DNA from 2 places in the Paenibacillus odorifer genome. Region 2 is predicted to be linked to the other one. Evidence: riboswitches for the same ligand, from Rfam matches in the RefSeq annotation. Region 2 holds a riboswitch; the other holds the start of a gene.

Region 1 (4,685 bases), 2.3 Mb from region 2:
TAGGTAGCATCCACGGAGGAACTTAGAGTAATTAGCTGTAGGTAGCATCCACGGAGGAACTTTGAGTAATTTGCTGTAGGTAGCATCCATGGAGGAACTTTGAGTAACTTGGCTCCGGACTCAGGAGACCTTATTTGCGAAAAAAAGGGTTATTTTGGAGCGTTTTCGGACACCAGAGGCGCTATTTGAACAAAATAGGCTTAGTCTGGGTTGATTATGAGGCCATAGCGTCTCTCGAGTCCGAAAAAGTCTCCAAATGGCAGTTTTTCGAGTAATAGCGGCATCTGAGTCCGCAAGCCAGCAGCAAATGGCGTGATGAGTCTAAGCGAGAGCTTCGCGCAAGCCTAGCGCATGCACCCTGAGTCTAAGCGAGAGCTCCGCGCAAGCCTAGCGTATGCACCCTGAGTCTAAGCGAGAGCTCCGCGCAAGCCTAGCGCATGCACCCTGAGTCTAAGCGAGAGCTCCGCGCAAGCCTAGCGTATGCCCCCAAGCCTAAGCGAGACCTCAGCAAGCGCTAGCGAGCCATAAACTAAAAAACCCCCTTCAACACTTTCGTGTGAACGGGGGTTTTTAGTTTACAAGCGTTAGATCTTAAATTGCTGCACAGCTTCTTGGAGTTTCTTGGCTTGCTCATACAGATGTTTAACGGTTTCTGCATGGCCTTCCAGTTCGACGCGCTGCCGCTCTGAGTTAGCAGCGAGTGTGTCCGCACTTTCTTGCGATCTTGATGTAATTTGTGCAGTTTCTTCGACGGAAGCACTGACTTCTTCTGTACTTGCCGAGATTTGCTGTGTAGCCGCAGATACGGATTGGATGCTGTGATTGATGCTTTGGATAAGGATCAAGAGGTGATTAAAGGCATCACCTGCTTCTGCTACCTTGCCGACTCCAGAGGCAACCTCAGAATTCACGTGGTTCATCTCAGTAACGGAGCGGCTCATATCTTCCTGAAGGCCAAGTAGGAAGTCACGGATCTGTTCGTTTGCGTTACGGGATTGTTCAGACAGCTTGCGTACTTCTCCGGCAACAACAGCAAAGCCGCGTCCATGCTCTCCTGCGCGTGCAGCTTCGATTGAAGCATTCAGCGACAGCATTTGGATCTGTTTCGTAATTTCAGTAATGCTGTGAACGACTTCTCCGATCATTACTGAACGCTCATTCATGATTTGTAATTGATCCAGCGACTGTAGGGAAGCACGTTCAACCTGGCGCATTTGCAGCACGGCACTTTGAGCAATTTCATTACCGCCACTTGCTTCAGCGGAAGCCTCACTGATTTGCTCCGTGACTTCATTCGCTGCTGAGGCAATACTTTGAATGCCTAAATTGATTTCTTCCATTGCTCTCGAGTTATCTGATGCACTGCTAGCGATAGTCGTACTACCTTTGCCGATTTCTACTACCGATGAGCTGGAGTGTTCTGCCATATCATTGAGAACCTCAACACGTTCTTTTAAAGAGTTGGAATCTGCAACGACAGTATTAGAGGTTACCAGTACATGTCCGATCATTTCTTTCAGGCGTTGGGTCATCGCTTGGAAGCTTACGGACAACTGTGCAACTTCGTCATTTCCTTTAATTGATAATTCTTCGGTGAAATCTCCCTCTGCGAGCCGGGCACTATAAGCTGCCAGTTTTGAGATTGGACGTGTTATACGCACACTCATAAACCATGCACCAGTTAGGCCGATGATCAACGTCAGAAGTGTGATGCCGGCACTTGTCCATAGAATGCTGTCTGTTTTTTCTTGAATGAAGCTTACGTCACTGCTTACACCGATGATCATCGTACTTCCGGGAATACCGATATAAGCTGTTTTATGTATACCATGTGCGTCGCTATATGTATCGCTTAGTCCAGTTTTTCCTTTAGAGGCTTGTTGCATTGCAGAGGATACGGTGACACTTTCTGCCCGTTGCAATTTTGCATCGTGATCTGCGGATAGAATCTCAGCTTCTTTCCCTTTCAGATTGACCAGAAAAATGGTTTCCACTCCATGTTGTTTCCTCTTTTCCTGAAAATAGAACTCGAGATTGGTGGCAGACTGATCGTTCTTATTTAGGGTTTGCTGGGCGTGCATTACGTTGAGATTCTTATATACGTCCTGAGCAGCGGCAGTAAGGATTTTGTTAATCTGTGGCATAACATAGCTGTTGAAGATATTGATGGAGATAAAGTAGAAGCTGGTGCTTAACAAAAGAGACGTGAGCAACAGAACAACAAATAATAAACGCGTGAATTTGCGACTGATCGAATGCTTGATACGAAACATATCGTTCTCTCCTTTTTTTATGGACGGTGAGGTCATTTCTTTTTTTGGTCTTCACTAGATACTCCATGCCAACTGCTGGAAATTGGCGACCCGAGATATATTCCATAGTTATGTCATATTTCTACTAAATGGATCGGGAATAAGGTGTTTGATACTATTCTATAGAATTAACCTCTGGATGAATAGTGAAAGTTTTGTCCTATAGAGCATTTTTTTCTGAAAAAAATGAATTATTGCTGACTATTTTAGATAATTGTCGAAAAAAAAGAACTGGAACTACCAATTTCATATAAAAATATTATTTTTATGGATTGTTAAGCGCTATTGTGATAGAGTATTAATGTTTTGTTCCAAAAATTTAATAATGTAAGCCGCGGTTCGTAACCATCCCGCGTAAACAAAACTAGGAGGAGTTTCAGTAATATGTTTAATTTGTTGTGGGGAGTTTTATTTGTTATTGTCAATTTTGCCTTTTTTCTACTCTGTTACCGCCTGTTCGGGAAAAGTGGAATGTATGCCTGGGTAGGTATTGCTACTGTAATTGCTAACATTCAGGTAGCTAAGACGATTGCTATGCCATTTGATATTGTGATGACACTCGGAAATACGATGTATGTCACTTTGTATATGACCAGCGATTTGCTTAATGAGAAGTACGGAAGAGCGGAAGCACGTAAAGCGGTCTGGTTTGGTTTCTTCACCTTGCTTATGACTACAGTCATTATGCAGATGGTACTAGTATTTAAGCCACAGGAGACCGATATCGCTCAGTCTTCTTTGGAGACGATTTTTGGGCTGATGCCTCGACTAGCTTTGGGTAGTCTTACTGCTTACTTCATTAGTCAGTTCCTAGATGTTCGGTTGTACTCTTGGATTCGTAAATATTACAGCACCTCAAGTCAGCTGTGGATTCGTTCCAACGGCAGTACGATGATTAGCTCCTTTGTGGATACACTTATCTTCTGCACCATTGCGTTTGCGGGCTTGTATGACTGGAATGTATGGCTTGAAATTTTGCTTACAACTTATCTAGCGAAGTTCTTACTAACCGCAGTAAGCACACCTATCTTATATATCGCCCGAACCTTTACTTTTTCTGAAGAGGGTACACCATCGACCGTTCAAAAGAAGGACTAAACAACAATACAGCCAGCGCGTACCGATCATAATCGATGCGTGCTGGCTATTTTTTTAGTTGTAAGATGGACTTAATAGTTACATGAAAATGTGTACATAAAAATAATATAAAGCTAAAATAAGCTATCATAGCAATTCTAGCGGGTTAGTTTAACAGGAGCGCCTGCGATGGCGCTTAACACATATACTTTAGTCTGGGCTGGACTTGCGGGGCAGTCCGATTGAAGAAAATGTATATAATTGGTAGTCACAGAAATTACGAACAGGTGTGATCAAGGATGAATCTAGTAGTTCCTATACTGTGTCATGCAGCACAGCAGCCCGACAGCATTGCCTTAACCCATGACCAAGCAAGTCATACCTATGCCACATTAGTAAAAACGATGCGGAGAATCGCGAATGGCTTACAGCAAAAGGGTCTGAGGCATGACAAAGTCGCGATTTTATCTACGAATCGTATTGAATTTGTTGAGGTTATCTTGGGGGCGATTTATGCGGGCTGTGTTCCCATTCCCTTAGATCCCAAATGGAGTGCTAATGAACTGCAGGTTATTATAGAACAGTGCCAGCCGACAATGATTTTTGCCGAGCCGGAAGCCGCAAAGAATCTGGTCTTCAAGGATCAAGCGATCCCAACATTGACCTTCTCAAATGAACGAACAGGTTCCTATGATCAGTGGCTGGCTGCCCTGAAGCCGGAGGCTGAGTTGGATGAGACGAATGAATTATTATTTATTGGCTTTACTTCAGGCACAACCGGGTTGCCCAAAGGTTATATGCGTACCCATTTATCATGGTTAAAAAGCTTTGAGGTCTCGAATATTGCTTTTGAATTGGACGCTATGAAGGATGTTTTGGCACCAGGTCCATTTGTGCATTCCCTATCCTTATTCGCCGTAATGCAGAGTCTATATTGTGGAGCAACCTTTCATATCACACAAAAATTTAGTGCCACGAAGGTGTTAGAGCTGTGCCAGCAAATTCCGGGTGTGGTGCTGTTCGTCGTACCAACAATGATCGAATCCATGATGTTGCAGGCTGTACCTGGGCAGATACAGATTGATGCGATTATTAGCTCAGGTGCAAAGTGGTCGGAGTTGTCCAAGAAAAGGGGCATGGAAGTGTTTGGTGGAGCGCGCCTTTATGAATCCTACGGTTCTTCAGAAGCGAGTTATATTAGTTATTTGAATGTTCTGACCGAGCATAATCCGACCTCTATAGGAAAACCTTATCCCGGGGTGCAAATTTCCATTCGTGATGAACAGTTCCGGGAAG
Region 2 (4,685 bases):
GATTAAGTCCGGTACTGTGGTTAGCGAAGGCTCACCTACTGAGGTTATGACACCAGATGTATTGCGGGAAGTGTTTGGAATTGAAGCGGATATCGTTCCGGATCCACGTACGGGTGTGCCACTGTGTCTTCCTTACGAGCTTGCTGCCTATAAAGCTGTGTAATTATCATCTAAAATCATACAACGAACAGGCTCCCGTCATTGACAAGGGAGCCTGTTCGTTGTTACAGTTGTGGTTGCCTACAATTTCATAATAACTCTTTAAAATAGATCAAGGACCATCATTTATACATGGTTAAAGGAGCATGAAAACATGAATATTGACAAAATTCAAGATGACCTAGAGCAGCTAATGACTGCAGGAAAAGTGAAAAGTCATGAGAATTTAAAAGATCACGTGTACACTAAAATGGGCGGCAAAGCTGATATTTTGGCTGCACCAGCTACTTATGATGAAATTCAAAAGATCGTTACATATGCAGAACAAAATGGGATAACCCTTACGGTACTTGGGAATGGCTCCAATGTGATTATCCGTGATGGAGGTGTACGTGGGATCGTTCTGCAAACGGCAGGACTGACCGAAATGGGGATTCGCGACAATCTCTTATATGCGCAATGTGGTGCCAAAATAATTGATGTTTCCAGATATGCACTTGATAAGGAGCTTACGGGTCTTGAGTTCGCCTGTGGCATTCCAGGAACAGTTGGTGGAGCGCTCTATATGAACGCAGGTGCTTATGGCGGTGAGATCAAAGATGTCCTGCATAGTGCACTAGCTATAAATAAGAACGGGCAATTGGTAACTCTGCAAGGTGATGAGCTGCAATGGGGTTACAGAAAAAGCGTGTTCGCAAGCGGTGAGTACATTGTACTTGAGGCCAAATTTGCTATGACTTCCGGTGATGTTTTAACGATCAAGGCAAAAATGGATGAACTAACTTATTTACGTGAATCGAAGCAACCGCTTGAGTATCCATCCTGTGGGAGTGTATTTAAGCGGCCTCCAGGCCGTTTTGCAGGTCAGTTAATTCAAGAGAGCGGCTTACAGGGTACAAGAATCGGCGGTGCTGAGGTATCCAAGAAGCATGCGGGATTTATTGTGAATGCAGATAATGCAACAGCCAGTGATTACATCGGGCTAATCCACCATGTAAGAGCGACTGTGAAGGATAAATTCGGTGTAGAGCTGGAAACTGAAGTGGAGATCATTGGAGAAGAATAAATGATAAGCAAAAAGAGCCCGCAATCGCTGTGGGCTCTTTTTGCTTATCATAATCATGTTCGTTTAATCTACTGAAAGGGTGTAATTAGCTCTGTCCGTAGTTATTTCTGCCTTGCGGTCGGCTAAGTCTACGATTTGAAGACCTTCAACAGCTAAATCATAAGTGGATTGTGGCAGGGATACCAGTTCACCATCGGCGTTAAGTGTGCTGCCGAAACCTCTTAATATCAGTGCACTTCCAAGATATTCATCAATAACATCGTCTGCACTCCGGAAATCTACGGACTCTAAATTGAAATGAACTTTATCCAAATCACGAAGTTCTTTCTTTTCAATAGCGATTGTTTCATTCAAATGATTGTTAAGCCAATCCATAAGCTGCTGTATACTTTGTTCCATAAAATGCTCCCACCCTTAGCTCGAAGATTATTATGAATAAGTTACCCTTTTCTTAGGATTTGAATCCTTTTTTTTGCCGCATCTTAATTAACCATATGAATAATTCATGTCATTAAAAAGAAATCCACAATCAAATTGGCATTGGTTTTGAGCTTCCTAATCTCTACATACGCAGGTCTATCCACGTTAATCTGGAGTGATTTGCTGATCTGTATAAGGTAACAGTAAAGAGTAGAACTTGTCAGGAGCGGGCTACCCATGGTATAGTTCAAGACGCAATATGCTTTATGCTTTAAGAAGAAGTCTGCACTAAAGTTGTGCAGGAGAGGTTCGCGAACTCCCTCTATAAAAAACTAAGAATATATTAAACAGTACAAGCGGTTGCTGTCCTTTATCCGGACGTTGCTTCCGTTTCTTCTTAGTGGAGCCAAGTTTTCGAAATCTCGTTCTTCTTTCCATTACCGGCCAAGGCCGAAGGAAAAGAGAGGGGTTTTTTGTCGTGTCAGAAGGAAGATTGAAAGAGGAAATGCAAGAAGTTACTTTGCTTGGTAATCAGGGAACACAGTACAAGTTTGGTTATGATCCAGACATTCTGGAGGTGTTTGATAACAAACATCCCGGACGTGATTATTTTGTTAAATTCAACTGCCCTGAGTTCACTAGCTTGTGTCCTGTAACGGGTCAGCCGGATTTTGCCACGCTGTATATTTCGTATATTCCTGAACAAAAAATGGTGGAATCCAAATCATTAAAGCTGTATCTGTTTAGCTTCCGCAACCATGGTGACTTTCATGAGGACTGTGTCAACATTATTATGAATGAACTGATCTCACTGATGGATCCGCGTTACATTGAGGTATGGGGCAAGTTCACTCCGCGCGGAGGCATTTCAATTGATCCTTATTGCAACTATGGAAGACCGGGTACGAAGTATGAGGCGATGGCGGAACACCGCTTAATCAATCACGACCTCTATCCAGAAAAAGTGGACAACCGCTAAATTCCAACTTGTGATAAGGAGAGATTCATATGAACAAAAAAGCACTCGTCGTATTCAGCGGCGGACAAGATAGCACCACTTGCCTGGTTTGGGCATTGCAGCAGTATGAGGAAGTGCAGGTAGTTACCTTCAACTATAATCAACGTCATGCGGCTGAAATCGAAGTTGCAACAGAGATAGCAGCTAAGTTTAATGTAAAACAGCATATTCTTGATCTGGGGCTGCTTAATCAGCTGGCACCCAATGCACTTACCCGTCAGGATATAGATATCGTGGCTGGGGAAGGGGATGAGCTTCCAAGTACTTTCGTCGATGGACGGAATTTGTTGTTTTTATCTTTTGCCGCTATATTAGCTAAACAACTGGGGTACTCCCATATCGTCACTGGGGTTTGCCAAACGGACTTTAGCGGTTATCCGGACTGCCGTGATGTTTTTGTGAAATCATTGAATGTTACGCTGAACTTATCTATGGACTATGAGTTTGCGATCCACACTCCCCTAATGTGGCTGGATAAAAAAGAAACGTGGAAAATGGCCGATCAACTGGGGTATTTTGATTATGTTCGCGAACACACACTGACCTGTTACAACGGTATTATTGGCAGTGGCTGCGGTACTTGTCCAGCCTGTCTATTGCGTCAGCGTGGTCTTGAGCAATATGAGGCGGAGAGAATGGAGGCCGGTTCTTAATGCTTAACGAGGTTTCAGTCTGCAAAATATTTACGTTCGATGCGGCACACCAGTTAGTGGGACACAAAGGGAAATGCAGCAATCTGCACGGACATACTTATAAGCTCGAAGTAGTGCTTAAGGGCAAACCTATGGCCGCGGAAGGCCACTCGGATGAAGGCTTCGTCATTGATTTTAGCGATATCAAAATGACAGTACAACAAAGCCTTGTAGATCGTTTAGATCACGCTTTTCTTGCTATGGGAAATGAACCTGTGTTAGAGACGTTAACGAATACGGGCTCCAAAGTAGCCTTATTGTCTTTCCGCACCACAGTGGAGAATATGTCTTCATATATTGCCTACAAGCTTAAGCAAGCAGGGTTGCCTTTATACTCGGTAAAGCTATGGGAGACTCCAACCTCTTGGGCAGAGGTGCTGGCTGAAGACGTTCCGGATGAAGGGCCATCCTACCGTTTGTATGGAGGCTGTGACTGTGAGTAAGATTCCTGTAATTGAAATGTTCGGTCCAACTATTCAAGGCGAAGGTGCGGTAATTGGAGTGAAGACGATGTTTGTCCGCACCTATGGCTGCGATTATCGCTGCGGCTGGTGTGACTCCGCTTTTACTTGGGATGGTACGGCTAAGAATAAGGTTCGCATGATGGAAGCAGAAGAAATCATAAATGAATTATTGGCGTTAGCTGGAGATAATTTCGACTGTGTTACGATTTCAGGCGGTAATCCTGCCTTGATTGGTGAAGGAATGGGTACCTTCATCAGTCTGCTTCATGAGCGTGGAATAAAAGCAGCGATAGAAACTCAGGGGAGTAAATGGCAGGATTGGTTCAATGACGTGGATGTGCTGACAATCAGCCCTAAACCCCCAAGCTCAGGAATGACAACGAATTGGGAAATGTTAGATAACATCATGAGTAAGATGGAGAAACTGGGTCGTTCTACGCATAGCTTGAAGGTCGTAGTGTTTGATGATAATGATTTTGATTATGCGAAAAACGTTCACCAGCGATATCCGAATGTGCAGCTCTTTCTGCAGCCTGGTAATGATGATGTCACGGAAGAGGGCAACATTTCTGCTCGACTTCTGGGAAGGCTGGAGTGGTTGTTTAATAAAGTAATCGTGGATTCGGATATGAACAAGGTTCGTGTACTTCCACAGTTGCATGCATTGATCTGGCATAATAAGCGTGGCAAATAAAAGATTGATGAAATCGTCCGGGTATCAGCTTACAGATGCTCGTTTTTTATTTTTAACATTTGTAACTTCTAGTAGGTAGATAGTCTGTCCCAGTTTCTGGTATGATTTTGAAAAAAGCTCTTGGAGGTTATTCATTTGGAACAATCAACAGCATTATTAATTATCGATGTTC

Evidence for each region. A riboswitch is a leader RNA that binds a small molecule or an ion and turns the genes downstream of it on or off. The one in region 2 is predicted to bind preQ1.
Region 1: another riboswitch for preQ1. It lies ahead of PODO_RS05895 (queuosine precursor transporter); the one in region 2 lies ahead of queF (preQ(1) synthase).

The regions. Positions count from the first base shown of each region.
Region 1 covers NZ_CP009428.1:1,361,752-1,366,436, forward strand. Annotated here, with positions in the region: gene PODO_RS05890 (methyl-accepting chemotaxis protein) at 585-2,273, opposite strand; PreQ1 riboswitch class I at 2,641-2,686, shown strand; gene PODO_RS05895 (queuosine precursor transporter) at 2,697-3,410, shown strand; gene PODO_RS05900 (AMP-binding protein) at 3,689-4,685, shown strand, end outside.
Region 2 covers NZ_CP009428.1:3,668,286-3,672,970, reverse strand. Annotated here, with positions in the region: gene PODO_RS15915 (ABC transporter ATP-binding protein) at 1-163, shown strand, start outside; gene murB (UDP-N-acetylmuramate dehydrogenase) at 314-1,225, shown strand; gene ymzB (protein YmzB) at 1,289-1,624, opposite strand; PreQ1 riboswitch class I at 1,944-1,987, shown strand; gene queF (preQ(1) synthase) at 2,151-2,624, shown strand; gene queC (7-cyano-7-deazaguanine synthase QueC) at 2,654-3,316, shown strand; gene PODO_RS15890 (6-pyruvoyl trahydropterin synthase family protein) at 3,316-3,798, shown strand; gene queE (7-carboxy-7-deazaguanine synthase QueE) at 3,791-4,513, shown strand; gene PODO_RS15880 (cysteine hydrolase family protein) at 4,649-4,685, shown strand, end outside.